4 regions of the Arthrobacter sp. Ha26 genome follow, and region 1 is predicted to be linked to each of the others. Evidence: riboswitches for the same ligand, from Rfam matches in the RefSeq annotation. Region 1 holds a riboswitch; each other region holds the start of a gene.

Region 1 (7,666 bases):
TGGCCCACGCTGGCGGCGGCCTGCTGGGTGGCGAGGTCGCGCGGGCGCTTGGCCAGGCCCAGCGGAGCCAGGCCGGCGGCGATGGCGCCGGAGGACACCAGGATGATCTCAGTACCGGTATTCCGCTTGGCGGCCAGTGCATCAGCGAGGGCAGTCAACGACTCCTCCGAGATGCCGCCCTTGATGCTGGTCAGGGACGAGGACCCGACCTTGACAACAATCCGGCGGGCATTGGCCAGCACGCTCCGGTCTACGGACCGGGCAGGCGCTTCGGCCGCCGCAGCCTTAGAACTCATCGTCTGCGCCCAGTCCACTCTCCTTGAGGGGCTTGGCCACCCTGCGGCTGCTGACTGACTCTGTCCAGATCCCGGCCTTGCGCTCCGCTTCCAGCTCGGCCCGGGCCGCGGCCTTGGCATCCTTGCGTTCCTGCTGCTCTTCGCGCTTCTGGCCGCGGGTGGGCCGGTCCCCGATGTCGGCGAAGCGGACGTCGGTGCCGCGCGGCGACGCGAGGAGTTCCGCGCCCGCCATCATGGTGGGCTCCCAGTCAAACACGACGCCGTCGTCCTCGCCGATGACCACAGTGTCACCGGGCTTGGCGCCCTGCTTGAACAGCTCGGTCTCCACGCCGAGCTTGGCCAGGCGGTCAGCAAGGTAACCGATGGCTTCCTCATTGGTGAAGTCCGTCTGCTTGACCCAGCGCACGGGCTTCTCGCCCAGGACGCGGAACAGCGGCTCGAGGCCCTTCTCCTCCCGGCGGATCTTGAAGCCGGATTCGTTGACGGCGCGTGGCCGCAGTACTGCGGGCTGGACCTTGGGCGGCGCAGCGGCCACGGCGTCGCGGGCGGCCTTGACGATCCCGGCCATGGCGAAGCCGAGCTGGCGCAGGCCCTCATGGCTGGTGGCCGAGACTTCAAACACCTGGTAGCCGCGGGATTCAAGCTCCGGACGCACAAACTCAGCCATGTCCTTGCCATCGGGCAGGTCAACTTTGTTCAACGCGACCAGGCGGGGGCGGTGGTTCAGCGGAACCACTTCGCCGTCCTGGCCGGCATAGCTCATGTCCACGGCGTACTTTTCCAGCTCGGCCTCGATGATGGCCAGGTCTGCGAGCGGATCGCGGTCCGATTCGAGGGTGCCACAGTCCAGCACGTGAACCAGGGCTGCGCAGCGCTCCACGTGGCGCAGAAAGTGGTGGCCCAGCCCCCTGCCCTCGCTGGCGCCTTCGATGAGGCCCGGCACGTCGGCGATGGTGAAGCGGACATCACCGGCCTGGACCACGCCAAGGTTGGGCACAAGGGTGGTGAACGGGTAGTCAGCGATCTTGGGCCGCGCTGCAGACATGGCAGCGATGAGGCTGGACTTGCCGGCCGACGGGAATCCCACCAGCGCGATATCGGCGATCGACTTAAGCTCCAGGACGATATCACTGGATTCGCCTTCGATGCCGAGCAGGGCGAACCCGGGAGCGCGCCGTTTCTGCGACGAAAGTGCAGCGTTGCCCAGGCCGCCGATGCCGCCCGCTGCCGCTACGTACTCTGCGCCTTCGCCGACGAGGTCCGCCAGGACGGTGCCGTCCTTGGACTTGACCACTGTTCCGTCGGGGACGGGGAGAATAAGCGTTTCGCCGTTCTTTCCGCCGCGCCAGTCGCCCATGCCGGGGCCGCCGTTGGTGGCGTGCCGGTGCGGGGCGTGGTGGTAGTCAAGGAGGGTGGTGGTCTGGTGGTCGACCCGGAGGATGACGTCGCCGCCATTGCCGCCGTTGCCGCCGTCGGGACCGCCCAGCGGCTTGAACTTCTCGCGGTGGACGGAGACGCACCCGTGGCCGCCGGTACCGCCGGATACGTGCAGTACTACCCGGTCTACAAAGCTGGCCACGTGGATCTCCTCAGTGCTGTTTCCCGGACGCCGCGGGGCGCCAAGACGATTGTAATGCGGTTAAAAGAACAGTGGAGCGGACCGTCTGGCCCGCTCCACCGCTTCAGAACTACTTGTTACTCTGCAGCTGCAGCAGCAACGATGTTGACGACGCGGCGACCGCGGCGGGTGCCGAATTCGACAGCTCCCGGAGTCAGTGCGAACAGGGTGTCGTCGCCGCCGCGGCCAACGCCGGCGCCCGGGTGGAAGTGGGTGCCGCGCTGGCGGACGATGATCTCGCCGGCGGAAACTACCTGGCCGCCGAAGCGCTTGACGCCGAGGTACTGAGCGTTGGAATCACGACCGTTGCGAGTGGAGCTCGCGCCCTTTTTATGTGCCATCTGAAATGCCTGCCTCTAAATTCTGGGGAATCTGCTGAAAAACCTGAACAGTAACCGGTGGTTACTGAATGCCAGTGATCTTGACCTTGGTCAGTTCCTGACGGTGACCCTGGCGCTTCTTGTAACCGGTCTTGTTCTTGAACTTCTGGATGACAATCTTAGGACCGCGGAGGTCCTGGAGGATTTCAGCCGTAACAGTTACCTTGGCCAGGTCAGCGGCGGCGGAGGTGACTTTGTCACCGTCTACCAGGAGCAGTGCGGGCAGCTGAATGGTGCTGCCAGCCCCACCGGCGACGCGGTTCAGGGTAACGAAGTCTCCGACGGAAACCTTCTCTTGGCGGCCGCCTGCGCGGACAATCGCGTACACCACTTGGGAACTCACTTCTCTCGACGTTTATAACTAAATTTGCGTGCGGAACCGACTATCAAAAGCCTGGTTTCTCGCTGTGCCTCAACGCCGTGGGGTCATAACCCAAGTGTTGGCGTAAGCACCGAAGATCTAGATTACGCTAATTTTGCCTTCGGCCGCAAATGAGGCTGGTTCCCGGCGGGTTGCTGTGATAGGTACCACAGTCCCAGGTCCGGCGTCCGCACCATGCCCCACCATAGTACCGGCCCTGCCGCCGTCAGCAGTTCAAGCGTGCAGGCGCGGCGCGTCGAAGAAGTCCACTTCCAGGCGGCAGGACTGCTTGAACGCGGTGATCATGGCTTCCCGGTCTGCCGGTGAGGCGTTGCGACCGGCCTCATCCACGATGGCTATGGCCTGCCGGGTTGCAGCGGCGAAGTCTTCGTCGGCGTAGGTGCGCAGCCAGTCCGCGTACGGGTGCCCGGCAGGTTCACCGGCAGCGAGGAACTGCGCGTGGAGGACGGCTCCCACCTCCGCGTAGAGCCAGAAGCAGGGCAGGACGGCGGCCGCGAGGACGGCATAACTCCCCGACGCCGACGCCGCGGTCAGGTGGTCGACGTAGGACTTGGTGACGGGGCCGAGCTGCGGCGTGATGGTGCGCGTGCTGAGCCAGGAACGGTGCAGTTCGGACTCGACCTCCAGGCACTGCCGTGCAGACCCGGCCCAGAAGAGCTGTTCGGCCTCCGTCGGAGCCAGGGCACTCGCCCGTGCCAGCACGCGGGAATAGCCGTTGAGGTAAATGGCGTCCTGCGCGAGGTAATACGCGAACTCCGCCTCCTGCAGGCTGCCCGACACCAGGCCGCGGATGAAGTCGAGGGCGTAGATATCGTCCAGGTCCTGCCGGGCCTCAGTCCAGAGTTGGGCGGCGAAGCTGCCTTCGGACGGCTGCGGCTGCAGGTGGTGGAAGTGGTGAACCGGGCCGTTCCCGGTTCCCACCTCCAACGTTCCGGACGCTTCCAGGGCGCTTGCCAGCCAGGGCTTGACTTCGCGGAGCGAAGCCTCCCAGTCCCCCAGCCGTGCCTGGACGGTGGCCATCGCAGAGGACAGCGAACAGCCGGTGCCGTGGCTGTTGCGGGTAGCCACCCGCTCCCCCGGCAGCACCACCACTTCCCGGGACAGCAGGCCCGCCACGTTGACCAGGGCATCCGGGCACTCGCTGCCGTCCAGGTGTCCGCCTTTGACCAGCACGGTAGCCCCGGTGGCGGCGGAGAGGGTGCGGCCTTGCTCCAGGGCTCCGGCCCAGTCCTCCCGCACTTCGCCGCCCACCAGGATGGCGAGCTCCGCCAGGTTGGGCGTAATGAGGTGGGCCAGCGGCAGAAGTTCGTGGAGCGCCGCTTCGGCGGACTCCTGCAGCAGCCGGTCGCCGCTGGTGGCAACCATCACCGGGTCCAGGACCACGACGGCGGGACGGACCTTGCGGAGCCAGTCCCCTACCGCTTGGATCACCTCAACGCTGCCGAGCATTCCGATCTTGACGGCATCGATGCCGATATCGTCACTGACCGCATCCAGCTGGGCGGCCAGGAATCCGGCAGGCGGAACATGGACGGAACGGACGCCGTGCGTGTTCTGGGCAGTGAGGGCCGTGATGGCAGCCATTCCGTAGCCGCCGAAAGCAGCGATGCTCTTGAGGTCGGCCTGGATGCCGGCGCCGCCGGACGGATCGGAACCGGCAATCGAAAGTACCCGCGGTACGGGGCGCCCCGGTGCCGTGGGCACCGCGAAGGTTGCCGGGGCGGGTGATGGGGTGGCAGCGGGTATTGCAAACGTCGCAGACAAAAGACATCCCTTCGCCGGTGCTAGCCGGACAGGTTCAACGGGTGTGGATCTCAGCCGGCTCTCTGCGCGGCACCCCGTGTCGGTTCCCCAGCCTAGCTTTTTTGTCCGGCCGCGGCAGAAGGTGACACATTTGCGACCAGCCACCAGTTGCTCCCTTTGCACTGGCCACCACGGATTGCGCAGGTACAGCAATGCCCGGCCGGTCACTGTTGGTGGCCGTCCGGGCATTAGCTGCTGAGACTCAGCGGTGCTTGCTGCTCCTGGAAGCTTCCGGGGCTAGAGCTCCGAGGCCGGGACCCCTACACCCAGGATGATGGGTGCCTCGGCTGGCTTGGGTGCCGGCTTTTCAGTGCTTCCGGTGCCCGCAGGCTCCGGAGCCTTGGCCTCGTGGGAATGGCCGGTGCTGGCAGGAGCAGTGCTTTCGTGCTGCTGCACGGAGGTTTCATTGGCAGCTCCCTGTGCGCGGCTGGCGCTGCGGTGGCGCCGGGGCCGCCGCTCCCGCGACTGTTCCAGCGTGTGGTCGCTGTAGTCCTTGGCAGGTGCTTCCTGGCGCTGTTGGGCTGGCTGTGACTGCGCCACCTGCTCCGCCTGCGGCTTCTGCACAGGTTCAGCCTGCGCCGGGCGGGCTTCCGGCTGGGCCTCCGGTTCCGTTGCGGGCTGGCCGAGGTGCGCGAACGCTTCGGCGAGCCGGTCCAGGGTGAGGGCCGGCCGGGGCTGCTGCTCTTCCGCGTGCTCAACGAACGGCAACACCACTTTTTCGCCGCCGAAGGTGAGCACGGCAGCCGGACGGGCATCGGCGTCGCGCTTTTCCGTTGCCGGCGTGGGGGCAGGATTCTCCGCCGCGGCCTGCTTGGCTGCCGCGATTTCGTCGTCGTGCACGTGCGCTGCGTGGGCCGCAGCGGCGATGTTGGCCAGCGCCAGCCTGGTAGCCTCCGCCTTGGCGTGCCGTTCAGCATCCGAGGGGTCCGGATGCACGGTGTGGACCTGCACCGCCGCTGCCGGCGCTGCCTCGGGCTGCTGGCCGCCGCGGCCCCGGCGCCGCTTGCGGTCCGGGCGGGCACCGGACTGGTTGTTGTCTGGCCGCAGGCTCTCGGCACGGTGGCCTTCGCTCCGGGCTTCCGGCCGGCTGTCGACGCGCTGGACGTGGTGCTCCGCGGCCACAATGTTGGCCCGCCGGTGCTCGACGGGGTCGTCGTGGGTGACCACGCCGCGGCCCGCGCACGCTTCACACTGCTCGCCGAACACCTCGAGCAGCCCCGTGCCCATCCGCTTGCGCGTCATTTGCACCAGGCCCAGCGAGGTAACCTCGGCAACCTGGTGCTTGGTGCGGTCGCGGCCCAGGCACTCCACCAGGCGGCGCAGCACGAGGTCGCGGTTGGATTCGAGGACCATGTCGATGAAGTCGATGACAATGATGCCGCCGATGTCGCGCAGCCGGAGCTGGCGGACCACTTCTTCGGCAGCCTCGAGGTTGTTTTTGGTCACCGTCTCTTCGAGGTTGCCGCCGCTGCCGGTGAACTTGCCGGTGTTGACGTCCACCACGGTCATGGCTTCGGTGCGGTCGATCACCAGTGAACCGCCGGAGGGCAGGAAGACCTTACGCTCCAGGGCCTTGTGGATCTGTTCGTCGATGCGCCAGGCGGTGAAGATGTCCGTGTCCTTGGTCCACTTTTCGAGGCGGCCCACGAGGTCCGGGGCCACGTACGTCACGTAGGCCTCGATGGTGTCCCAGGCTTCCTCGCCGGAGACGATCAGCTTGGAGAAGTCCTCGTTGAAGACGTCGCGGACCACCTTGATGGTGAGGTCCGGTTCGCCATAGAGCAGCTCCGGGGCAAGGATCTTGGTGGACTTCGACTGGCTCTCGATGCCCTCCCACTGGGCGCGCAGCCGGTTGATGTCGTGCGTCAGCTCTTCCTCGGACGCGCCCTCCGCGGCGGTGCGGACAATAACGCCGGCCTGCTCCGGGAGGCGGTCCTTCAGGATGCGCTTGAGGCGGTTGCGTTCGACGTCGGGCAGCTTGCGGGAGATTCCGGTCATGGAACCGCCGGGGACGTACACGAGGTAGCGGCCCGGGAGGGAGATCTGGCTGGTGAGGCGGGCACCCTTGTGGCCGACGGGGTCCTTGGTCACCTGGACCAGGACGGTATCGCCCGACTTCAGCGCGTTTTCGATGCGGCGCTGTTTGCCCTCGAGGTTCACGGCTTCCCAGTTCACCTCGCCGGCGTACAGCACGGCGTTGCGGCCGCGTCCGATGTCCACAAAGGCAGCTTCCATGGACGGCAGCACGTTCTGGACCTTGCCCAGGTAGACATTGCCGATCAGGGAGTCCTGCTGCGTCTTGGAGACAAAGTGCTCGGCCAGGACGCCGTCTTCGAGGACGGCGATCTGGATTCTGTCGTCGCGCTGGCGCACGATCATCTGCCGGTCTACGGATTCGCGGCGGGCCAGGAACTCCGCTTCGGTGATCACGGTGCGGCGGCGGCCGGTGTCACGGGACTCGCGCCGGCGCTGCTTTTTCGCCTCCAGGCGGGTGGATCCCTTGACGCTGGTGACCCGGTTGCTGACAGCAGGCTCGGTAACCGCGCGCGGGGCACGGACGCGGGTGACGGTGTTGGGCGGGTCATCGTCCCCGCCGCCCGTCAGCTCAAGATCCTGGTCACCGCGGCGGCGGCGACGACGACGGCGGGACGTAACGCCGTCCTCCACCTGCCCTGCCGACTCTTCGTCGGCGTCCTCGGAGGCATCGGCGTCGGCCCCCTCGTCGCCGGCGAGACCGGCGTCCTCACCCTCGCCGGGACGGCCGCGGTTACGGCGGTTGCGGCCCCGGCGCCTGCGCCGGCCGTTGGCGTCCTCAGAGTCGCCCTCCTCGTCATCCTCGGCCTCTTCAACCGCGGCGGCCGGGGCAGGACGCACTACCGTACTCAGGTCCGGGGCCTGGAACAGCACCGAGGTGGGGGAGGCCGGTTCGAGGAACAGGGAGCCGAACGGGCTGGCTGCAGCAGCGGGTGCCTGCTCCTTCGACGCTGCTTCCGCGGAAGCCCCTGCGGACGACTCTGCCCGCGGAGCGGCTTCTGCTGGCGCTTCTTTGGCTGCGGCCTGTCCTGACGCCGCATCCGCGGCCGGGGCCTCTTCAGCTGCGGGCTCCTCTGCAGCGGCATCTCCCGCGGGGGCCTCCTCTGCTGGAGTTGCAGCGGCCGGCCCGGCAGGGGCGGCAGAGGGGGCAGGC
Region 2 (7,666 bases), on a different contig from region 1:
GGTGCGGGTGCGCGGCCGGCGGGTGCGTGAGGGCTGCTCCGTTTCGGTCGCGGCAGGGGCCTCACCGGCAGCGGCGGGGCCTGCAGCTGCGTCAGGTGTACGACGGCGGCGCTCACCGGTGCGGCCGGCGTTACCGCCGCTGCGTCCGCCGTCGCGGTTTCCGCCACGGCTTTCGCGGCCGCGGCCGTCACCCTCACGGGAGCGGCCTGCGTCACGGCTGCCGCGGGCGTTCTTCTTGCCGGTTTCCCCCAGGTCCTCAAGTACCTCGGCGTCAACCCCGGCCAAGGTGCGCTTGTCGCGCGGCAGGCGTCCCTTGGTTCCCTCGGGGATGTCGAGGTCTTCGTAGAGGTGCGGAGAGGACGAGTATGTCTCCACCGGCTCGGGCACGCTCAGGCCCAACGCCTTGTTGATCAGGCCCCAGCGCGGCATGTCATCCCAATCCACGAATGTGACTGCGGTGCCCTTGTTCCCGGCGCGGCCGGTGCGGCCCACGCGGTGCAGGTAGATCTTCTCGTCTTCGACGCACTGGTAGTTGATGACGTGGGTGACATCTTCAACGTCGATGCCGCGGGCGGCCACGTCCGTTGCCACGAGGACGTCCACCTTGTTGTTGCGGAAGGCCCGAAGTGCCTGCTCGCGGGCGCCCTGGCCGAGGTCGCCGTGAATGGCGGCTGCCGCGAAGCCGCGGTCCACCAGTTCCTCCGCAACCTTGGCGGCAGTGCGCTTGGTCTTGGTGAAGATGATGGTGCGTCCGCGGCCCTTGGCCTGCAGGATGCGCGCCACCACCTCGATCTTGTCCATGCTGTGGGCACGGTAGATCAGCTGGCGGATGTCGCGCTTGGTCAGGCCCTCATCCTCGGGGTCCGCGGCCCGGATGTGCGTGGGCTGGGTCATGTAGCGGCGCGCCATGGCGATGACGGGTCCGGGCATGGTGGCGGAGAAGAGCAGGGTCTGGCGCACGGCAGGCGTGGCCGCAATGAGGGTCTCGACGTCGGGCAGGAACCCGAGGTCCAGCATCTCATCGGCCTCGTCCAGGATGACGATCTTGACATTCTTCAGGCTCAGGTGCTTTTGCTTGAAGAGGTCGATGAGACGGCCCGGGGTGCCCACCACCACCTCGACGCCGTTCTTCAGCGCTTCCACCTGCGGCTCATAGGCCCGGCCGCCATAGATTGTGGCGATACGGGCGTTGCGCTTCCGCGACGCGGTCTGCAGGTCATTGGCCACCTGCACCGCGAGTTCGCGGGTGGGAACGATAACCAGGGCCTGCGGGGCACCGGGGACGGCGAGCTTTTCGTAGCCGGGATCGTCCTGGCCCACCACGCGCTGGAGGGCGGGGATGCCGAATCCGAGGGTTTTACCGGTACCGGTCTTGGCCTGGCCGATGATGTCGTGGCCGGACAGGGCCACCGGAAGGGTCATTGCCTGGATGGGGAAGGGGTGGGTGATGCCGGCGTCGGCCAGGGACTCAACGATATCGGCGCGCACGTTGTAGTCGGCGAAGGACTTTTCCGCGATCTCATGCGGCTTCTCGTCCGAGATGATGGTCTCTTCCGGCTCGAGGGTTTCGGTGCCGGACTCGTCGGTCAGAAGTTGGTGGGTATGCAATTCACTCACTGGTGAGTTTCCTTATTCATTTGGGCGTTGGCGCTGCCTGCTCAACGGGTCTGCCGTAAGGCTGTTCCGGAGCACGCTCGGGCGCGCAAGCAATTCCAGTGGAAGCCGATCGCGGGCTATCTAAATGCTGGCACTGGTGACCAGCGGGTACATCTCAAGATCGCGTAGGGGCGGGCTTGTTGGTTTCAAATCAAGGAAATCAACGACCGGGCATCCATTTCTACTTCTTCAGTCTAGCCGCAGGAAGCCCAAATACCGGCTTTCGCCCTTCCACCGGCCCTCGGCGCCGCTACTGGACCAGCTCGAAATGGACTTCCCGCGTTGCGATATCCGAGGAGAGCAGGCGGACCCGGACCTTGGTTCCGGACTCGAGTTCGCCGGCGCAGCGGGCGGTGACGGCGGGGTCCGCGATCTGGATGGTCCCCCAACCGCCGTTCCCGTTGCCGTTGCCGTTCTTTCCGTTGCCGTTCCCGTTCTTCCCGTTGTCCTTCTGGGGCTTGGACCCGGAAATAACGATCGCGTCGAACTCCTGGCCAATATGGTTGACCAGCAGGGCGGCCTCCACCGTGTCCAGCGCCATGCGCTCCATGCGCGAGGCCAGCTGATCGGATCCGGCCATGATCTCCGGCAATGTTGGCAGGGCTTCCCGTGCCCACTCCGGCACGTTCCCACCGTTGCTTAAGGCCTCGCAGATGACCAGGACAAAGCGGTCCACAAGGCGGCGCAGCGGGGCAGTGGTGTGCGCATAGGCGGCGCCGATGGCCGACTGGACAGCCGCCTCCGGCACGGATCCGTCAAAAGCTGTGTAGGCGGCACCGCGGAACAGCATGCCGGCCGAGTGCATGATGGCCAGCTGACGGGGATCGGTAGGGTCCAGGCTTCGCAGGTATTCGCCGTAGCTGACTTCTCCGTCCCATGGCTTGCCCAGGGCTTCGGTCTGAAGCCGGAAATGGTTAAGGGAGCGATCATCCGGGAACGGCATGGTGCGCAGGATACCCACCTGGCCCGTGAGCATGAGCCGGGCCGCGGCCATTCCGGTCATCAGGGATATCTGCGCGTTCCAGTCCTCCACCGGCAGCTGCGGGGCGGCGGCAATCCGGTAGCCGCCGTCGGGAAGCTGGACGATCTCCTGGTCAGGCATGTTCAAGCTGGCGCCGCCGCGGGCCCGCTCCAGCTCCACGCGCTTTATCCCCACCTCCTTCAGGAGCCGCAGTACCGGCGAGGCAGTGCCGGTGTCGAGATCCGCCTGGGCGCCCTTGTAGCTGAGCTTTGCGCGGCTGCGCATCCGGGCCCGCCTGACACCGACGGCCGTGATTTCGGCGGCGTTGTCGAGGCGGAAATCCCAGACGAACGCCGAGCAGTCCTGGCCAGGAAGGAGGCTGCCGGCCTGTTCACTGATGATTTCCGGGTGCAGGGGGATCCGGCCGTCGGGGGCGTAGAACGTTTGTCCGCGGCGCCGGGTCTCCGCGTCCAACGGGCCCCCGGGGGTCACGAACGCGGGCACATCGGCGATGGCGTACAGCACGTGGTACCCGTCGCCGTCGGGCTCGATGAACAGGGCCTGGTCCAGGTCCGTGGAGGACGCCGGATCGATGGTGATGAACTCGACGGCGGTCAGATCGTAGGCGGGCAGCTGCAGCGATTCCACGGCTGCTTTGGCGTCGGCAACAGCAGCATCGGGGTAGGCGCCGGGCAGCTCCAGTTCGGTCCGCAGCGCACCGAGCGCCGCCTCGAGCGCGTTGTTGTGCTCGTGGACGTTGGGAGCCAGCCGATGGTGTGACACGAAAGCCAGCCTAGCCCGAATTCCGGCGATATTGCAGGGACCGGGCCCGTGCGGGGCGGCGTTAAACGCGCCAGGAAAGGCAAGGCAACCGGCGCCGGCACGCCGGAGTGTTAACGGCGCGAATGATCAGGAACGGCGGGCGTCCAAAGCGGCGAGGAGTGATGCAGCGGCAGCAGCAGGATCGTCCGCCTCGGTGATGGCCCGGACCACCACGATCCTTCGGGCACCCGCTTCCACTACCTGCTCCACGTTGCCGTGGTCAATGCCGCCAATCGCAAACCAGGGGACTCCGCCGTCGGACGGTCCGTCCTGCCCGGCTGTCCGGGACGCTTCCGCTGCATATTTCACCAGGTCGAGCCCCACGGCCGCCCGGCCCGGCTTGGTGGGCGTTGCCCATACCGGGCCGACACAGAAGTAATCCAGCCCCGCCGGGCCGGCTGCGGCAGCAAGGGCGGCGGCCACCTGCTCCGGGGCATGGCTGGACAGGCCGATGGCCGCATTGCCGTTAAGCAAGGTGCGGGCAGCCGCCAGGGGAAGGTCCTTCTGGCCGATATGGAACACGGGCGCACCGGACAGCACGGCGATATCGGCCCGGTCATTGACCGCCCACAGGCGCCCGTGCCGCTCCGCCGTTTCCTTCAGCACGGCCAGGAGTTCCAGCTCTTCGGCGGCCTCGATGGTTTTGTCCCGGAGCTGGATGATGTCCACACCACCGGTGAAGGCAGCATCCACGAACTGCCCGAAATCCCCGCGGTCCTTCCGGGCATCCGTGCAGAGGTACAGGCGCGCGGTGCTGAGGCCGTTGCTGATTTTGGTGGTGCTGAGGACATCGGTGCCGGCGGCTGGAGTGTGGGACACATTCATGGGGGCAAGCCTAGTTCCTCTACACTGGCCTCGTACTGCGGGAGCCCGCGGCAGCTGTCACAAAGCGCCGGGCTGAGAGGGCGTCAGAGCCGACCGCTTGACCTGATCCGGCTAATACCGGCGTAGGGAAGGAGACACATGAGCGCACCATCAAAGCCCCGGGCAACGGAACCAGCATCCACGCCCGGATACACCATTCAAGCCGACGTTGCAGTGATCGGCGGCGGAGTGATCGGCCACGGCATCGCCTGGGAGGCGAAACGCTCGGGGCGCTCGGTAGTGCTCATCGATGACGCGCCCGGTTCCGGGGCCAGCTGGGCGGCCGCCGGGATGCTTGCCCCGGTCAGCGAACTGCACTATCAGGAGGAGGACCTCCTCGAGCTGATGCTGGACGCATCGTCCCGCTGGCCCGCTTTTGTGGCCGGCCTTCGCGCCGCGTCAGGCGCGGATCCGGGATACATCACGACGCCGACCCTCGCCGTGGGTGCCGACGCCGCCGACCGCAGGGCATTGATGGACCTGCGGGCCGCGCAACAGGCCAACGGCCTCACGGTTGAGCCCCTCACTGTCCGCGAAGCCCGCGTGAAAGAGGCACTGCTCAGCCCGGCCATCGCCTGCGCCCTGGATACCCCGGCCGACCACCAAGTGGATCCGAGGCTGCTGGTGGAGTGCCTGCGGCGCGCGCTCGCCGACCATGATTGCCCGAACGCAGGCGACCACAGCGGGACTGGCGGCGGGGTCGTAGCAGTAGCGGCCGCCGTCGACGGTTACGCCGTGCCGGATAAAGCAACCGCGCTGTTGTGGCAGGACGGTGCCGTTGCCGGCGTCCACCTTGCTGGCGGGGGAACCGTGCGGGCCGGAGAAACGGTGGTGGCCAACGGGCTTCAGGCAGCAGAACTGGGATCACTGCCGGAAGGCCTGCACCTTCCGCTGCGGCCCGTCCATGGGGACATCCTGCGACTCGCAGTGCCGCCGCATCTGCGGCCGCTGGTCGCGTCCACCGTGCGGGGACTGGTGCGCGGCGTCCCGGTATATATCGTTCCCCGCCGGGACGGCACCGTGGTGATCGGGGCAACCCAGCGCGAAGACGCGCCGTCCTCCGCGGGCGCGGTGTCCGCCGGGGGCGTGTACCAGCTCCTTCGCGACGCCCAGGTGCTGCTTCCCGCCGTCGCCGAACTGGAACTCCTGGAGTGCACGGCCCGCGCGCGCCCCGCAACGCCCGATAATGCACCGCTGCTGGGCCGTGTCACGGCCGCCGGCGGTGGGGCAGGCGAGGGCGGCCAGGTTCCCGGCCTCCTCATCGCCACCGGATTCTTCCGCCACGGCGTCCTCCTGACGCCGGCGGCAGCCGCCATTTGCCGGGACCTCCTGGATGGCCGCGAGGACTCCCGCTGGGCGTCCTTCAGCCCCTCCCGCTTTTCCGGCCCCGCAACGGCCGGCGCCCCCACCAGCCGCCCCGCAACCAGCAGCCGCCAACCGCGCACAAAGGAAACAGTATGAACATCACCTTGAACGGAACCCGGCACCCCGTGCCGGACGGTGCATCCATCACACTGCTCGTCAGCCAGGTCACCGGACGGCCCCTCGGTCCGGACGGCCAGGCCACAGACGGGCAGAAACTCGGGGTGGCAGTGGCCCACAATTCCCAGGTGGTGCCGCGCAGCCAGTGGTTCGCAACTGCGCTCGCGGATGGCGACGAAGTTGAACTCGTCACGGCTGTGCAGGGAGGCTGACCCATGAGCGAAACCATCATCACCGGAGCCCCCTCGGCGCTGCAGGATCCGCTGGTCATTGACGGCGTGGAACTGGAATCCCGGCTCATCATGGGCACCGGCGGCGCCCCAAGCCTCGATGGGCTCGGTGCGGCACTCGTGGCCTCCGGCACCAGCCTGACCACCGTGGCCATGCGGCGCTACTCGACGGCGGAAACAGGCTCACTGTTCCAGCTGCTCGTGGACCACAACATCCGCGTGCTGCCCAACACCGCCGGCTGCTTCACGGCCCGGGACGCCGTGCTGACGGCGGAATTGGCCCGCGAGGCGCTGGAAACGGACTGGGTGAAGCTGGAAGTCATCGCCGACGAACACACCCTCCTGCCGGACGCCGTCGAACTGGTGGACGCGACCGAGCAGCTCGTCAACAGGGGCTTCAAGGTTTTCGCCTATACCAACGATGACCCGGTCCTGGCCCTCCGACTCGAGAACCTCGGTGCCACGGCGGTCATGCCGCTCGGCGCGCCCATCGGTACCGGGCTTGGCATCCTGAACCCGCACAACATCGAACTGATTGTGTCCCGGGCGTCGGTACCGGTGGTGCTGGACGCGGGAATCGGCACTGCCTCGGACGCGGCCCTGGCCATGGAGCTGGGCTGCGACGCCGTGCTGCTGGCCACGGCGGTTACCCGCGCGCAAAACCCTGCACTGATGGGGGAGGCCTTCAAACACGCGGTCATCGCCGGTAGGCTGGCGAAAGCGGCCGGCAGGATACCGCGCCGCGAACATGCACTGGCGTCATCCGCCATGGAAGGCCGGGCCGAGTTCCTCTAGCCTTCCGGAGCCCGATGCCAGCCCGGGCCGGGCACGGCAGAAGAGGAGCAGTCATGGCCGCCAACGATGTTCTTTCCCCCGAACGGCTTGAGGACGCGCTGGCCGTCCTGCCCGACTGGCGCTACCACGAGGGCGCCCTTTTGACCGTGTACAAAATGCCGACGTCCGCTGCCGCGCTCGAGCTGATTGCCGCCGTCGGCCGCCTCGCGGAGGAACAAAACCACCACCCGGACCTGGACTGGCGGTACAACCGGGTATTCCTCCGCTACACGTCACACGATGCCGGGGGAGAGGTCACCGCCCGCGACGTCGGAGCCGCTGAGGCGGTGAGTGAAGCGGCCGCCGCGGTCCACGCGGCCGCGGAGCCGGCAAAACATCCAGCCGGGGCTTAACCGGCCGTGACCACCGCCCAAGGGCAGTGGTCACGGAACGTTCTTGATGCTGTTTTCCGGCTAGAGCTTCAGTGCTGCGGTGAGCCGTTCCAGGTCCTGCCTGGCACGGGTGCGGCCCAGGTAGACCACTGCCGCCACGGCCGCAGCCGTTCCCAGCACCATGGGCAGGACCCACGGCATCCATGTGAGCCCGGGACGGTATCCAAAGCCTGCGGCCATCAGGATGATCCAGCTCAACGCTCCCACAGCCACAGCAACACCGGCCGGCAGGACGACGCCGTATTTCGTATGGCGTTTGTCATTGGCCCAGACGATGAGACCTGCGGCGGCCGTCACCAGCACCACGATGGTCAGTGAAAGCATGGCTCTCCTCCTAACACCCGTGAAGGGCCGGGACTAGAACTGGCCGAAGCCCACGCGGCGGACTTCCTCAGCGCCGATCTCCACATAGGCCAGTGCCTTCC
Region 3 (7,666 bases), on a different contig from region 1:
GGTGCCCGGAAGAACGCGAAGAACGCGCCCAAGAAGAAGGCCAAGTCCGGCAACCCGGCCAAGGCTGCCCAGGAGCGCAAGGAGGCCGAAGCCCGCCGCGCGAACGCCGCCAAGGCGCTCCCCACCGGTGCCGCGTTCGGCCAGCAGCCGGGCGATTTCGATCCCTCGCAGCTGAACCTGCCCAAGGGCTTCGACAAGTTCCTGGGCAAGTAGGAACAGGTTCCAACCGAGTAGCGCCAAGTGTCGTTTTGACCGCTCAAAACGACACTTGGCGCTACTCACTTAAGTTGTCGGTGCCGTGGAATAGGGTTGGGTCATGTTCAAGCAGAGGGTAGTGTTCGTGCACGGCGCCGGCAGCTTCGGCTCCGCCGCCTGGCCCCGGCAGCATGGCATGGCACTGTCCTACGACGCACTGTTCCTCCGCCGCCACGGCTATGACCCGGTGGCTGAGCCGGTTGAATCCTCGTTCGAGGAGGACTCCAGGATTGTGCTGCGGTCGCTGGCCGACGACGGCCGGGGCGCCGCCGGAGGGCATGTCGTGGCACATTCCCAAGGCGCCATCGCAGCCATGCTGGCCGCCGTGGAACGCCCGGACCTGGTCTTTTCCCTGACGCTGGTGGAACCGGCCTGCTTGTCGCTGACCGCCGAACTTCCGGCCACAGCGGCCCACATCGGCCTCATGCAGCCGCTGTTCGAGGCCCGGCACCAGATGAGCGACCAGGATTTCCAGCGCGAGTTCGTCCGGCGCGTCTACGCCACCGACCTGCAGCAGCCCGCCACCGCCGAGGAGAAACGTTCCGCCAGGCGGCTCCGGCTGCAGGCCCCCGCTTGGGAAGCCCCGCTGCACATCGTTCCCGGCGTGCCCACCCTGGTCCTCACCGGGGGATGGGAGCCGCTCTACGAGGAGATTGCCGGGTACCTGCGGGAGACCGGCGCCCTGCACCGCACTGCGGCGGGAGGGCACCGGCCCCATGACTCGGTGGAGGGGGACCGGATGATCCGATCGTTCATCCGGGACGTGAGCCGGGTGCAGTCCGCCCGGGCTTCCTGATGTCCTGGCTACTTGTGCCCTAGCCTCCGGCGGGGACGCTCAGCTCCGGCAGGTACACCTTGCCGCCGGCCGCCAGGAATTCCTCGCTTTTCCCCCGCATGCCCTCGGCAGCATCGGCCAGTGCCGCCTGCGAGGCAGCGGACCCATATTCGTCCCGGATATCCTGGCTGATCCGCATAGAGCAGAACTTGGGGCCGCACATGGAACAGAAATGGGCAGTCTTGGCAGGTTCTGCAGGCAACGTCTCGTCATGGAAGGCCTCGGCCGTCACCGGGTCAAGCGACAACGCGAACTGGTCGCGCCAACGGAACTCGAACCGCGCCTTGGACAGGGCATCATCGCGTTCATGCGCACCGGGGTGGCCCTTGGCGAGGTCTGCCGCGTGGGCTGCGATCTTGTAGGTGATCACTCCGGTCTTGACGTCGTCCTTGTTGGGCAGGCCCAGGTGCTCCTTAGGAGTGACGTAGCACAGCATGGCGGTGCCGTAGCGGGCAATCTCCGTGGCACCGATGGCCGAGGTGATGTGGTCGTAGCCGGGCGCCACATCAGTGACCAGGGGCCCCAGGGTGTAGAACGGCGCGCCCTTGCACAGCTCCTGCTGGCGTTCCACGTTCTCCCTCACCAGGTGGAACGGGATATGGCCGGGACCCTCCACCATCACCTGCACGTCGTACTCCCAGGCGCGCTGCGTGAGCTCAGCCAGCGTATCCAGTTCGGCGAACTGGGCGGCATCATTGGCGTCCGCCGTAGCCCCCGGCCGCAGTCCGTCACCCAGCGAAAACGCGACGTCGTACTGCGCGAAGATTTCGCAGAGCTCGTCAAAGTGGGTGTAGAGGAAGTTCTCCTGGTGATGCGCCAGGCACCAGCCGGCCATGATCGAGCCCCCGCGGGACACAATGCCCGTTACGCGGTCCGCCGTCAGGGGAACATACCGGAGCAGGACACCGGCATGGATGGTCATATAGTCCACGCCCTGTTCGCACTGCTCAATAACGGTGTCGCGGAAAATCTCCCAGGTGAGCGCGTTCGCCTCCCCCTTGACCTTCTCAAGGGCCTGGTAGATGGGGACGGTGCCGATCGGAACCGGAGAGTTGCGGATGATCCATTCCCTCGTGGTGTGGATGTCATCGCCGGTGGAAAGGTCCATCACGGTGTCCGCGCCCCACTGGGTGGCCCACTGCAGCTTGTCCACCTCCTCGGCGATCGAACTGGTGACCGCCGAGTTTCCGATGTTCGCATTGATCTTCACCAGGAACGCCTTGCCGATGATCATCGGCTCGGACTCCGGGTGGTTGATGTTGGTGGGAATGATGGCCCGGCCGGCAGCCACTTCACTGCGGACCAGCTCCACGTCACAGTTCTCCCGCAATGCCACGAACCGCATCTCCGGGGTGATAATGCCCTGCCGGGCATAGTGCATTTGCGTCACGGTTTTGCCGCCGACGGCGCGGCGGGGCACCGGCCGGGCGCCCTTCCACTCTGCGCTGGCCGCCCCGCGGCGGACGGCCGAGCGCCCGTCGTCGAGCAGGTTCCGCCCGCGGCCCCCGTAGGTTTCCGTGTCTCCCCGGGCTTCGATCCACTCCGCGCGGAACGGGGTGAGGCCGCGGACGGGATCACTGCCCGGACCGGCGGTGCGGTAGACCCGGAACGGCCCGTTCGGCTGGCCGTTCGGTGAATCCGCTAGCTCGATTTCCGTGACCGGCACCCGGATCCCGGCCGCTTCGTCCTGGACGAACGCCAAGGAATGGGACTTCAGCGACTGTGTGACCGGAGGCTGGTCCTGGCCACCCGCGGTTGCGCCGGACGGATTTTGGGCAGGGTTAAACTGTGCATTTGGTGTACTCAAGGAATACTCACTTCCTTCGCCGGCATTACCCGGACAGGTTCAACGGTCGCAGGCTGCATCAGCCCGATCTCAGCCCCTGCAAGGGCACCCGTGTGGTCACCAAGAAGCTACCACAGCTGTTTCGGAAGGGCCGTGTCACATGCGGTGGTGCTAGCCTGTCCGGGCGGGAAGAGAGGCACATCCATGGCAGAGATCATCCAGTTCAACGGTCCGGTCCTCACCGGGCCGGACACGGAGGAACGCGGGCTGTGGTCCGTTGACGGCAGGCTTACGTTCCGGCGGCCGGAGGCGGAGCCGGACCGGTTCCTGGACGGCTGGGTACTGCCCGGGTTTGCAGACGCGCACTGCCACATCGGCCTGGGCCCGGGAGGCGCGGTGGACGAAGCGACGGCGGAAGAACAGGCAAGAACCGACCTTGACGCCGGCACACTGCTGGTCCGGGACGCGGGTTCTCCCGCAGACACCCGCTTCCTCCAGCGCAGCCGCGAAGCCCCGGTGCTGATCAGGGCCGGCAGGCATGTCGCCAGGAGCCGCCGGTACCTTCGCGGCTTTGCGGAGGAAGTGGAACCTGAGGGGCTGGTTGAGGCCGTCCGGAAGCAGGCACGTGACGGCGACGGCTGGGTCAAGCTCGTGGGGGACTGGATAGACCGCGACGCCGGTGACCTGGCGCCGTCGTTTCCCGCCGCCGTTGTCAGGGACGCCGTCCAGGCAGTGCACGACGAAGGCGCGCGGATCACCGCGCACTGCTTTGCCGAGGAAACACTGGACCAGATGCTGGACGCGGACATCGACTGCATCGAACACGCCACCGGACTGCTGCCGCGGCACCTTCCGCGGTTCGCCGAGCAAGGCGTTCCCATTGTGCCCACCCTCATCAACATCGCCACGTTCCCGGACATCGCCGTGCAGGCGGAGCCTAAGTTCCCCCGGTACGCGGCCCATATGCGCGCCCTGTGGGAACGGCGCGCGGAGCGGGTGCTGGAGGCCTTCGACGCCGGAGTGAAGATTTACGCCGGCACGGATGCCGGCAGCGTCATCCGCCACGGGCGGATCGGTGATGAAATCCTGGCCCTCCACCACGCCGGCCTGCCTGTGGCCGCCGCCCTCGACGCCGCGTGCTGGGGCGCCCGGAAGTGGCTGGGTGCTGACGCGATCGAGGAAGGTGCCCGGGCCGACGTCGTCCTGTGCCGGGAGGACCCGCGCCAGGTTCTGGAAACGGTGCAGGAGCCGGCCCGCGTAGTGCTGGGAGGGCACGTGGTGCGCTGACGCAGGCGAAGTCCCGGAACCACTTGGAATAAATTGAAGCTTCAAGTAATTTTAATAGTGACAGGCCCACCAACCCGACGGGCCACACCACCGGGAGTTTTCAATGACTGCAGAAGCCGCCACCCAGGATCTTCTTCCTGCCGACCTCGCCATGGGCACCGTGATGCTCAAGGTGGGTGACATGAAGGTCATGACCGATTACTACCAGCGCGCCCTTGGGCTTGACGTTATTGCCGAGCAGGACGGCGGCCTCTACCTCGGCCGGCTGCAGAAGCCGCTGGTGCACCTTGCCCCCGCTCCGGGCCTGAACCTCCCCGGCAGGGGAGAGGCAGGCCTCTTCCACACGGCGCTGCTGTTTGAAAACCAGGCCGACCTCGCCGCCACCATCGCCACCGCGGCACAGTTCGAACCGCGCTCTTTCACGGGCAGCGCCGACCACCTTGTCAGCGAGGCCTTCTACTTCAATGATCCCGAAGGCAACGGCATTGAGCTGTACTGGGACCGTCCCCGGAGCAACTGGTCCTGGAACGGCACGGACGTGGTGATGGACAGCCTGGCCCTGCCGCCGCAGCGTTACCTGGAGCAGCACCTCACCGAGGAATCCTTGGAACACCAGCGCGGAACAGTGGCAGGAGTAGGCCATGTCCACCTCCAGGTGGGCGACGTCCAGTTGGCCCGTGACTTCTACGTGGGCATCCTTGGCTTCGAAAAGACTGCCGGCTGGCACGGCCAGGCCCTCTTTGTCTCCGCAGGCCGCTACCACCACCACATGGCCATGAACGTCTGGAACAGCCGCGGTGCCGGCCCCCGCAAGGATACGTTGGGCCTTGGCGAGGTATTGATCGAGGTTCCGTCCGGGGACGACGTCGGCGCGCTCGCTGACCGGCTGAAGGTCGCAGGGGTGCCTGCCCACCACACCGGTGCTGAACTGCGGTTCGAGGATCCGTGGCGGAACAACATCCGGGTCGCGGTCCGCTGAGGCTCCAATGGCCTCGCCGGGCACCCGTTGCCGCCGGGTGCGGACTGCCCCGTGTACTAGGCTGAAGCCCAACGGCCGGGGCGGCAGGCGCCGCTTGCTTCAGAGGCCGTACCGTCAACGGAATGAGGGTAATTCCCATGGGCTTCACCGAGATTTTTGTCGCTGACCATGCCGGTGCGCTGAAGCGCGCCGGCGTGCTGGACCAGGGCGGCAGCCAGCCGGCGCCGCAGGCCGTGCGGATCCCGGACATCAGCGACTTCGAAGTTGAGCAGCTCGGTGAGCTGGCGGGCAGTGCTGTGCACGCCGGCGGAGCGGATTATGAGCTAACCATGGTGGACGTGGCCAGTGACTCACTCCTGGCCGTACCACCTGCCATGGTCCGCGCGCTCGCCGACCTGCTGACCTATGAGGTTGAAGGGGAAGGCGATGTCCTCGAGGACGTCGCTGAGCAGTGGGCGGCCCAGGAGGACATGCCGTTCGATGCAGCACAGGCCCTGGCGTATGTCCGCCAGTTGGCAGAACTTGCCGGCGGAATCGACGACTCAGAACGCAGCGGCCTCTACGTCTGGTCTTCGTAAGCTTCCCGACTGCGGTCCCGGCGCCGGGGGCAGGGCGCCAAGTCGAAATTCGGGCGCTCTTCTGGCACAATAAACAGGTACTCGATCTGCGTGGCCCCTCTCTCCGCGTCCGGATCCTGTCCTTCGAGCCCGCAAGTACGGCCCGCCCCACGGGTGCAGAACGCCGGGTTCACCCCCTTTCTGAAACAGGAGTGACCACAAAAGTGGCCGTAAAGATTCGCCTTAAGCGCTTTGGCAAAATGCGCGCACCGTACTACCGCATCGTCGTCGCAGACTCACGCACCAAGCGTGACGGCCGCGCCATCGAGGAAATCGGCAAGTACCACCCCACCGAAGAGCCCTCATACATCGAGGTCAACTCCGAGCGTGCCCAGTACTGGCTGTCCGTCGGCGCCCAGCCGTCCGAGCAGGTTGCCGCGATCCTGAAGATCACCGGTGACTGGCAGAAGTTCAAGGGCCTGCCGGGCCAGGAAGGCACCCTGAAGACCAAGTCTGAGAAGGCTGCCTTCGTTGCCCCGGAAAAGGGTTCTGTGATCATCCCGGAAGCCATCACCAAGAAGGCATCCAAGTCTGACGCTGCCGAGGCACCGGCCGAAGCCGAAGCAGAGACCACCGAGGCTGAGTAAATTGCTGGCAGAAGCGCTGGAACACCTGGTCCGGGGAATCGTTGATTCCCCGGACGACGTCAAGGTCAGCTCCAAGAGCAACCGCCGCGGGGACACCCTCGAGGTGCGCGTTCACCAGGACGATCTTGGACGGGTGATCGGCCGCCAGGGCCGCACGGCACGCGCACTGCGCACCGTCGTGGCAGCCCTGGCCAACGGTGAGCCGGTAAGGGTCGACGTCGTCGACACGGACCGCCGCCGCTGAGCGCTCGGCAACATCAGCTTTGCTCCGGCCCCTCCACCCATGGTGGAGGGGCCGGAGTGCTTTCACCGGGACACCCGGGACCACACGGAACAGACACATCGGAAAACAGAGGAACACATGCAGCTTCAGGTGGCACGAATCGGCAAACCCCACGGCATCCGGGGGGAAGTAACCGTCCAGGTCCTCACGGACGCGCCTGAGGACCGGTTTATGCCGGGCACCGAATTCGTGGTCGAACCGGCCACGGCCGGTCCGCTGACCGTCAGCAGCGCCCGCTGGAACAAGGACATCCTCCTTCTGGGCTTCGAGGAAATTGAAACCCGCAACGAGGCGGAAACCCTGCGCGGAGCCAAGCTCTTCATTGAAACCGAAGAACTCGACGAGGATGACGACGAAGGCTGGTACGAGCACGAACTGATAGGGCTCGAGGCCCGGGTGGGATCCGAGGTGGTGGGCAAGATTGCCGCGCTTAACACCATGCCGGTCCAGGACCTGCTGGTGGTCACCACACCCGGCGGGGACGAGGTGCTCATTCCCTTCGTTGAGCAGATCGTGCCCGAGGTCAACATCGAGGAAGGGTTCGTTCTCCTCACCCCGCCGGACGGCCTGTTCGAACTCAACTCGGACCAGGATGCCGACGCCGGTCCGGAAAGCAACGCCTAGATGCGGATCGACGTCGTCAGTATCTTCCCCGAGTACCTGGCGCCGCTGGAACTCTCCCTGATCGGGAAAGCCCGCCAGGACGGATTGCTGGACCTGCATGTGCTAGATCTACGCGCTTTCACCACCGACAGGCACCGCACCGTCGACGACACCCCGTACGGGGGCGGCGCGGGAATGGTGATGAAGCCTGAGCCTTGGGCTCAGGCCCTGTCATCGATTGTGGAGGGGCGGGCCCAGGACGCAGGCAAACCGGTACTGATCGTCCCGTCGCCGGCGGGGGAGCGGTTCACCCAGTCCCTCGCCTACGAACTGGCCGAACAGGAGCACCTCGCGTTTGCCTGCGGGCGCTACGAGGGCATCGACGAGCGGGTCATCGAATGGGCCAGTGAACATTTCACCGTCCGCCCCGTCAG
Region 4 (7,666 bases), on a different contig from region 1:
GGCGGCCGGTGATCTTCAACGTGGTGGTGCCCACGCCCTCAATGCTTACTCCGAGCATCTGCAGGTAGAAGCACAGATCCTGAACCATGTAATTGGGGCTGGCATTGCGGATCACGGTGGTTCCCTCGCGGTGCGCCGCTGCCATGATGGCGTTTTCAGTGACAGTATCGCCGCGCTCGGTCAGTACAAAGGACCGGGCGCGGGTATCGGCAGTGGGCGCCTGCACGGTGTAGAAGCCTTGGGTTGCTTCCACACTGAGACCGAACTGGCGCAGCGCCTGCATGTGCGGTTCGACAGTTCGGGTGCCCAGGTCGCAACCGCCGGCGTACGGCAGGCGGTATTCCGCGGACTCATCGAGCAGTGGCCCCAGCAGCATGATGACGCTGCGGGTGCGGCGGGCAGCCTCCACGTCCATGGCGCCAAGGTCCAGGACATCGGGCCTGCGGAGCTGGAGGTCAGTGTCGTTGAGCCACGTGCAATCCACACCGATGCTGGTAAGCACCTCGACAATGCGGTTGACTTCCTCGATGCGGGCAAGACGGCGAAGAACGGTGGTGCCGCGGTTGATGAGGCTGGCGCACAGCAGCGCCACGCCGGCGTTCTTGCTGCTGTTGACGTCCACTGCACCGGACAGGGTCCGCCCGCCCTCCACGCGCAGGTGGGTCATCTGGGGTTTACCCACATTGACGATGCTTCGGCCAAAAATAGTCTCGAGGCGCTGGATCATCTTGAGGCTCAGGTTCTGCTTGCCCTGCTCCATCCGGGCAATGGCACTTTGGCTGGTGCCAAGCTCAGCGGCCAGCTGGCCCTGGGTCCAGCCCTTCTCGCTCCGGGCATCCCGAAGCATAGCGGCAACGTGTTCCGTGGTCTCCTGCGTCATGCACAAAATATATCATAAATGAGTTATCAGCTCGCCATGCTGCCCGAACGCCGGGAAAACGGAGAGCGTTTACCCATTACGTGCGATAGAAGAACCCGTTTTCTCATTATCTTGACCCGCTTCTCTGTTGGGGAGGAAACTGGTCTGAGCTTCTCTTCAAAGACGATGGAGGCCCCCATGCGTCCGTTCCGAGACACCCGGCCCGCAGCCCGACTGGCTGCTTTGCTGCTGGCGGCCCTGCTACTGATACCTGCCTGGCCGGCTTCCGCAGCCCCGTCACCGGGAGAGGGCACGCAGTCCCTGCTTGGCAATGACATCTCCTGGCCGCAGTGCGGCAAGGACCTGCCGACGGGACAGGCATTCGGCATCGTGGGGGTCAACAACGGCCTCGCCAACACCACTAACCCCTGCCTCGCTGAACAGCTGAAGTGGGCTGCAACCTCGTCCGGCGGCACTCCACAACCAAAGGTCTCCCTTTACGTCAACACGGCCAATCCGGGCAGCGCCGGCTCATGGTGGCCCAGCAGTGACGAGTATCCCGTCGGCACCCCCGTCCACAACCCCTACGGCTCCTGCAAGGAAAGGGACTACGGTAAGGCCTGCGCCTACATGTACGGCTACGCCAAGGCCTATGACGACGCTTATATCCGCGGTATCAGCAACCCGTCACAGTACGTGTGGTGGCTGGACGTGGAAACCGGCAACAGCTGGTCCACCTCGGACAAAGTCGCCAACCGAGCTGTCCTGGAAGGCATGACGGACTTGTTCCGGAGCATCAAGGCCGCTGGTGTGGGAATCTATTCAACCGGCTCGCAATGGAGCCAGATCGTCGGACCTGTCGGCAGCTCCAGCAACCTTTACTCCTTGCCAAGCTGGCTGGCAGGGGCGCGCACCCTGACCAGCGCCAAGGGCAACTGCTCCAACCCGCCGCTGACGGCCGGCGGCAAGGTAACGCTCACTCAGTTCGTGTCACGGGGATTCGATTACGACTACTCCTGCCTTTGAGCCGCTTTCTGAAGAGGGTCCCTGGATCTGCTCCCTGCGCTGCTGCATCCGCCCGAAGACTGATGCCAAGACCCGCGGTTTGAGGGGCAGCAATTTAGGAGCGGGTCAGCTCCCCAGCCACACCATGTTCCAGGTCCCTGCCCACACAGCGGCAGCAAAGGCAGCCCCGGCCATCAGCAGGCCGCCGCCCAGCACCCACACATCCAGGCTGCTGTACGTCGACTCCCGCGCCCACGTCCGGGTTCCCCCGCCGAAGCCCCGGGCTTCCATGGTCACCGCGAGCCGTGACGCGCGCCGAATGGCCTGGACCAGGAGGCCGAAGCTCTGGCCCAGCGTCGCCCTCAACCGCTGCAGCGCGCTGCCCCGCGAGCCCACCCCGCGGGCACGGCGGGCCATCCCGATGGTCTGCCACTCTTCAGCCAGCAGCCCCACCAGGCGCATGGCTGCCAAGGTTCCCAGCACGAACCGGTGCGGGAGCCGCGCCTTTTGCGCCAGGGCATCTGCCAGGTCCGTGGGATCGGTGCAGCTCATCAGCAGCACCGCGGGCAGCGCAATCGCCAGCCCGCGCAGCATGAACCCGGCCCCCAGCTCCAGGGAGCCTTCACTCATGGTCCAGAGGCCGACGTCGATCAGCGTCCTTCCGCTGTCCGGCGCCAGGATGGAGGTGCTCCAGCCGCCCACGGCTGCGGCGATGATCAGCGGCCACCCGCGCTGCCACAGCAGCGTCAGGGTAAGTCCGGCCAGGGGAAACAGCAGGAGTTCGGCAGCGAGCGCAACCGAGGCGGACACCCAGTCGATGGACAGCGCCAGCACTGCGGTCACCAGGAAGACGGCGGCGAACTTGCTCAGCGGGTTGGCGCGGGTCAGCAGGGCGTGGTTTCCCCGCAGGTTCAGCTCCTGCCTCATGTCGCCACCGCCGGCGCCGCACCCATCCGCAGCTCGGCTCCGCCCAAGGCTGCCGTGAACTCGGCATCGTGGGTCACTGAGACCACTGCGGTGCCGGCATCGAGGAGCTCTGACAGGAACGAGGCCAGCTCAGCCCAGGTGTTGGCGTCCTGGCCAAACGTGGGCTCGTCCAGCACCAAAACCTGCGGGTGCGCGGCCAGGACCGTGGCCACCGAGAGCCGCCGTTTCTCGCCTCCCGAAAGCGTATACGGGTTGGCGTCAACGAGCTCCGTCAGCCGCAACCGCTCCAGCAGCTCATCGACCCGCTCCGTCCCATGGCCAAGGTGCCGCGGGCCGAACAGGAGTTCGTCGATCACTTTTCCCGTCACGAACTGGTGCTCTGGCTCCTGGAAAACGGTGCCTACGCGCTCAATCAGCTGTTCCGCCTTCCACTGGTAGGGATCGATGCCGGCACCACGGCTGAGGGCCAAGGTGGCGGAGACCTTGCCGGCGACGGGCTCCAGAAGACCGGCAAGGGTCAGGGCAAAAGTCGATTTTCCGGCGCCGTTGGGTCCCGTAATGGCCAGTGCCTGCCCCACCCGGACCTGGGCGGAGATCCCCTGTTGCACTGGTACCGGCGGGAACTTGCGGAAGCCCCTGCGGCGGGCCCGTTCCCGCGAAACCGCCAGTTCCTCGGCGGCAAGCAGGAGACCGCCTGCTCCGGGGGCAGGCTCCGCGGAACGCTGCCGGGTTTGCGGAACATAGCCGGGCACCCACACGCCGGCCGCGATGAGCATGCTCCGCGCCTCGCTAAGCACCTGGTCAGGCGCCCCGTCCAGGAGTACGGCTGAATCGGTGGATGAACCGGGCTGCAGCACCACGATCCGGTCCACCAGGTCTTTCCAGACGGACACGCGGTGTTCCACCACCACCAGGGTTGCCCCGGTCTTGGCCACGCAACGCGCCACCGCGTCCCGCACCTCCATCACGCCCGCGGGGTCCAGGTTGGCGGTCGGCTCGTCCAAGAGGATCAGCCCGGGCCGCATGGCAAGGATGCCGGCGAGCGCCAGGCGCTGTTTCTGCCCGCCGGACAGGGCCGATGTCGGGTGGTCCAGCGGCAGGTGGGACAGGCCGACGTCGTCCAGCGCCTCATGCACGCGGGTCCAGATCTCATCCCTGGGCACAGCGAGGTTCTCGGCGCCGAAGGCGACGTCGTCACCCACCCGGGACAGGACCACCTGCGTCTCCGGGTCCTGCTGCATCAGGCCGGCCCGGCCGCGCTGCTCACGGGGGAAGGCGCCGTCAACCAATAACGAACCGGACTCGTCGGAATCGCCGGCCTCGCCGCCGTCGTCGTTCACATCACCCAAAACACCTGCCAGGGCATGGAGGAGGGTGGACTTGCCCGCCCCGGACGGACCGAGGAGGAGTACCCGTTCGCCCGGTTGGATATCCAGGTCAAGGGCGCGGAGCGCAGGCTTGGCACGTCCGGCATGCCGCCAGCCCCAGCCGCGGGCGCTGATGGCTGCCGGACGCGCCGCAACCGGCGCTCCGTGGTGGGAGGTGGCCGGCATCAGGAGAAAACGGGCTCCGTTGCTGCCTTGCGCGAGGCGAAGGAGCTCAGGACGCCGGTCTTCGCCAGGCCACGCGTGGCGACCCATGACAGTGCGCCGGCGATGATGGCACCCGAGATCCCGGTGAAGATGATGTACGCCAGCTTGTCCCCGCCCGAGTAGGCGATGTTCCAGCCCCACGGCGCGAAGGAGTCGTTCAGTCCGCAGAACAGGCCCGCACCGGCACCGGCCAGCAGGGATACCGGCAGGTTGAACTTCCTGTACACGAAGATGGCGAAAATAATTTCGGCGCCCAAGCCCTGGACAAAACCGGAGAAGAGCACGGATGCGCCGTACTGGGACCCCATCAGCAGTTCACCGGTGGCGGCGACCGTCTCGCAGAACAGGGCGGCGCCCGGCTTGCGGATGATGAGCATGCCCAGCACGGCCGGGATCATCCAGCCGCCGGCGATCAGTCCGGTCAGGGGCGGATAGACGGCGTTCATGGGGGCCGAAACTGCGGCTGCTCCCTGGGACCAGGCCCAGAAGATGACGCCGCCGGCGATGGCGATCAGGGCCGCCACCACGATGTCCACCACGCGCCAGGACTTGCTGCTGGTCTTCTTTACTGCTGTTGTTGCCATGCGATCCTCCTGAGGAACAGGAGGGGAAAGTGGACGCGGCCGGCACTGCTGCGGCGGCCGGACACACTTCGAGAACTCGACTCCCTTGCGCCGGTACTAACCGGATCAGGTTCGAGGGTCTGCGGCTGTCCGCACTCTCAGCGCCCACCTGCGGATCCTGGCGTGGCCAGAACTGCCCGACGGCGGCGCTCCCCTGTCGTTGAATGATTCTGTGGGTAAATAAACAGCCCTGTTGGGCGTGGTCCAGTTTACACCGGAGTAGGGGTAGATTGTGGGCCATGACTGCCAATTCGCCGGATATGACCGAGTACGATCCCGACTCGGATAACACCCAGCCGGAGGGCTCCCTGCAAGTGCTCATCGCGCGGGTTGAGGGCGAAATCCGGGAACTGCAGTTCCCCCGGTTCTCCATGGATGATGCCCTGAACCTGGGGCTGCTGCTGGTGGAGCTGGGCAAAGAGGACCAGCTCCCCATCGCGATAGACATCACCAAGGGTGAACAGGTCCTGTTCCATGTGGCCCTGCCGGGAGCCACCCCGGACAACGAGCACTGGATCCGGGCCAAGCAGCGGACCGCCGCGCGTTACGAGGTGCCGTCCCTGCTGGTGGGACTGCGCGGCCGGCTCCGTGGCGGCAGCATCGAGGACCAGGGCTGGTTCGACCAGAGCTTGTACGCAGCCCACGGCGGCTCCTTTCCGGTGTACGTAGCAGGGGTGGGCGCGGTAGCAACGGTGACCGTTTCGGGGCTTCCGCAGGTCCAGGACCACAATCTGGTGGTGCAGGCCCTGCGGGAAGTCCTTGGCTCCATGGGCGCGGACTGACCCAGCGTTACTGGCACGGTTTCAGGTTGAGGAGGACGCCATGGGCGGTCCTGGGGAGGAAAACCAGGTGCGGGCGGCATTGGACAAGGCCGAGGACGAGATGATTTTCATTGGCCCCGACCACCCCTACTATTCCCTGCTCGCTGAACTTGTGGCCGCCGTCGGGAAGGCCTGGGAGCAGGGGTGTGAGCAAGGCCGCCACGGCGGGAAGCACCCGAACCCTTACCGATGGACCGCCCCGGATGAGTGAGCGCCTGCTGGTTTAAGCTCCACTGCCCGCGCTAACGAAAACAGAGCATGCCCGTGCCGTTCGCCAAAACAGGGTAAGGAAGCCTGCTTAGCTTTTATTAGTAATCATGCTTACTATGTTGTTCCCGGCTTTTGAGGAGAACAGGTATGGCGGTCAGCACCCGCGCCACAGCAGCGAGGACGGGCCTGCAGAAGGCCACCTTTGCCACGGGTGGCATCTTCCTCCTGATGGGCATCCTGGGATTCATCCCCGGTATCACCACGAACTACGGCTCCCTCGGGCTTGCCGGTCCCGGCTCCAAGGCAGAGCTGTTCGGCATCTTCCAGGTGTCGGTGCTGCACAACGCAGTCCATATCCTGTTCGGAGTTGCCGGCCTGGTGATGGCGCGAACCCACCGGCAGGGGCGGAACTACCTCATTTATGGCGGCGTCACTTACCTGTTCCTGTGGCTGTACGGCCTGCTGATCGGTGACGACCTGCCGGCCAACTTCCTTCCCGAAAACAACCCGGACAACTGGCTCCACCTGGCCCTGGGCTTGGCCATGATCGCGCTTGCCGTCCTGCTGTCCCCCAAGATCACCCCCGGCAGCCCGGCCCGGGAACCGGCCCCGCACCTGGACAGCGAGACCTGAACGCCGAACCGAAGCCGCTGTCAAAGACGCAGCACCGCCAGCACCGCCATCCCAGAAGGAGCACCATGAAGATCCCGGAACCTCGAGGCCCGCTCAGCAGTACGCTGTTCAAGGCCCTCGCGAACGCACCTGCCAGCACCGAGGGAGCAGCCGCCGTCGAGGAACTGCACCTGCTGGTTGCGGCCCACGCTGTAGCCTCCGCTGACATCGTCGAGGACGACGACGTCCAGCTGACCCTCTTCTGCCTCTACGAGCTCCACTACTCCGGGCTTGAGGGCGTCAGCGATGACTGGGAATGGGAACCGGGGCTGATCCAGGTCCGCCGCCTGCTTGAAGCGCCCTTCGAAGCAGCACTTCGGGCCGCCGCCGCGTCCGCTGCCGAAGGCATCACCCCGCCCGCCGCGGCGGAGCTCACCAGCGACGCCGTTGCAGACATTCTTTTCGGCCTGGCCGCCACCGACTCCGGGCCCAGCGTCTCCCGCTTCGTGGCCAAAAAGGCGACGCTGGACCAGCTCAAGGAATTCCTGATCCACAAGTCCATCTACCAGCTGAAGGAAGCCGACCCCCATACCTGGGCCATCCCCCGCCTGACGGGAAGGCCCAAGGCCGCGCTTGTGGAAATCCAGGCCGACGAGTACGGCGGCGGACGCCCCGAACGCATGCACAGCGCATTGTTTGCCCGGACCATGCGCGGATTGGGCATGGATGACCGGTACGGCGCGTACGCCGATGCCGTTCCCGCCGTCTCCCTCGCCGCCGTGAACATGATGTCCCTCTTCGGCTTGAACCGGCGGCTCCGCGGAGCCATCACCGGGCACCTGGCGATCTACGAAATGACCTCTTCCCAGCCGAACCGGCTGTATGGCAACGGCTTTCGGCGGCACGGGTTCGATGCTGACGTGACCCACTACTTCGACGAACACGTGGAAGCCGACGCAGTCCACGAGCAGATCGCCGGGCGCGACCTCGCAGGCGGCCTGGTGGAGGCTGAGCCCG

Evidence for each region. A riboswitch is a leader RNA that binds a small molecule or an ion and turns the genes downstream of it on or off. The one in region 1 is predicted to bind thiamine pyrophosphate.
Region 2: another riboswitch for thiamine pyrophosphate. It lies ahead of AC5RVY_RS00505 (FAD-dependent oxidoreductase); the one in region 1 lies ahead of thiD (bifunctional hydroxymethylpyrimidine kinase/phosphomethylpyrimidine kinase).
Region 3: another riboswitch for thiamine pyrophosphate. It lies ahead of thiC (phosphomethylpyrimidine synthase ThiC); the one in region 1 lies ahead of thiD (bifunctional hydroxymethylpyrimidine kinase/phosphomethylpyrimidine kinase).
Region 4: another riboswitch for thiamine pyrophosphate. It lies ahead of AC5RVY_RS05200 (ECF transporter S component); the one in region 1 lies ahead of thiD (bifunctional hydroxymethylpyrimidine kinase/phosphomethylpyrimidine kinase).

Annotation. Positions count from the first base shown of each region.
Region 1 is NZ_JBNHGX010000008.1:36,144-43,809, reverse strand. It holds gene proB (glutamate 5-kinase) at 1-296, opposite strand, end outside; gene obgE (GTPase ObgE) at 286-1,875, opposite strand; gene rpmA (50S ribosomal protein L27) at 1,992-2,255, opposite strand; gene rplU (50S ribosomal protein L21) at 2,317-2,625, opposite strand; gene thiD (bifunctional hydroxymethylpyrimidine kinase/phosphomethylpyrimidine kinase) at 2,890-4,422, opposite strand; TPP riboswitch at 4,430-4,527, opposite strand; gene AC5RVY_RS16995 (Rne/Rng family ribonuclease) at 4,717-7,666, opposite strand, start outside.
Region 2 is NZ_JBNHGX010000001.1:116,172-123,837, reverse strand. It holds gene AC5RVY_RS00520 (DEAD/DEAH box helicase) at 1-1,617, opposite strand, end outside; gene AC5RVY_RS00515 (RNB domain-containing ribonuclease) at 1,907-3,400, opposite strand; gene thiE (thiamine phosphate synthase) at 3,527-4,264, opposite strand; TPP riboswitch at 4,292-4,410, shown strand; gene AC5RVY_RS00505 (FAD-dependent oxidoreductase) at 4,403-5,764, shown strand; gene thiS (sulfur carrier protein ThiS) at 5,761-5,997, shown strand; gene AC5RVY_RS00495 (thiazole synthase) at 6,001-6,810, shown strand; gene AC5RVY_RS00490 (4a-hydroxytetrahydrobiopterin dehydratase) at 6,864-7,202, shown strand; gene AC5RVY_RS00485 (hypothetical protein) at 7,263-7,565, opposite strand; gene AC5RVY_RS00480 (DUF3107 domain-containing protein) at 7,599-7,666, opposite strand, start outside.
Region 3 is NZ_JBNHGX010000007.1:155,909-163,574, forward strand. It holds gene ffh (signal recognition particle protein) at 1-213, shown strand, start outside; gene AC5RVY_RS16410 (alpha/beta hydrolase) at 317-1,051, shown strand; gene thiC (phosphomethylpyrimidine synthase ThiC) at 1,071-2,897, opposite strand; TPP riboswitch at 2,892-2,999, opposite strand; gene AC5RVY_RS16420 (amidohydrolase family protein) at 3,081-4,163, shown strand; gene AC5RVY_RS16425 (VOC family protein) at 4,267-5,142, shown strand; gene AC5RVY_RS16430 (hypothetical protein) at 5,280-5,720, shown strand; gene rpsP (30S ribosomal protein S16) at 5,924-6,346, shown strand; gene AC5RVY_RS16440 (RNA-binding protein) at 6,348-6,590, shown strand; gene rimM (ribosome maturation factor RimM) at 6,708-7,253, shown strand; gene trmD (tRNA (guanosine(37)-N1)-methyltransferase TrmD) at 7,254-7,666, shown strand, end outside.
Region 4 is NZ_JBNHGX010000001.1:1,085,482-1,093,147, forward strand. It holds gene AC5RVY_RS05180 (UDP-N-acetylglucosamine 1-carboxyvinyltransferase) at 1-880, opposite strand, end outside; gene AC5RVY_RS05185 (glycoside hydrolase family 25 domain-containing protein) at 1,058-1,885, shown strand; gene AC5RVY_RS05190 (energy-coupling factor transporter transmembrane component T family protein) at 1,991-2,791, opposite strand; gene AC5RVY_RS05195 (ABC transporter ATP-binding protein) at 2,788-4,344, opposite strand; gene AC5RVY_RS05200 (ECF transporter S component) at 4,344-4,967, opposite strand; TPP riboswitch at 5,032-5,172, opposite strand; gene AC5RVY_RS05205 (heme-degrading domain-containing protein) at 5,246-5,788, shown strand; gene AC5RVY_RS05210 (hypothetical protein) at 5,829-6,038, shown strand; gene AC5RVY_RS05215 (DUF4383 domain-containing protein) at 6,185-6,670, shown strand; gene AC5RVY_RS05220 (iron-containing redox enzyme family protein) at 6,736-7,666, shown strand, end outside.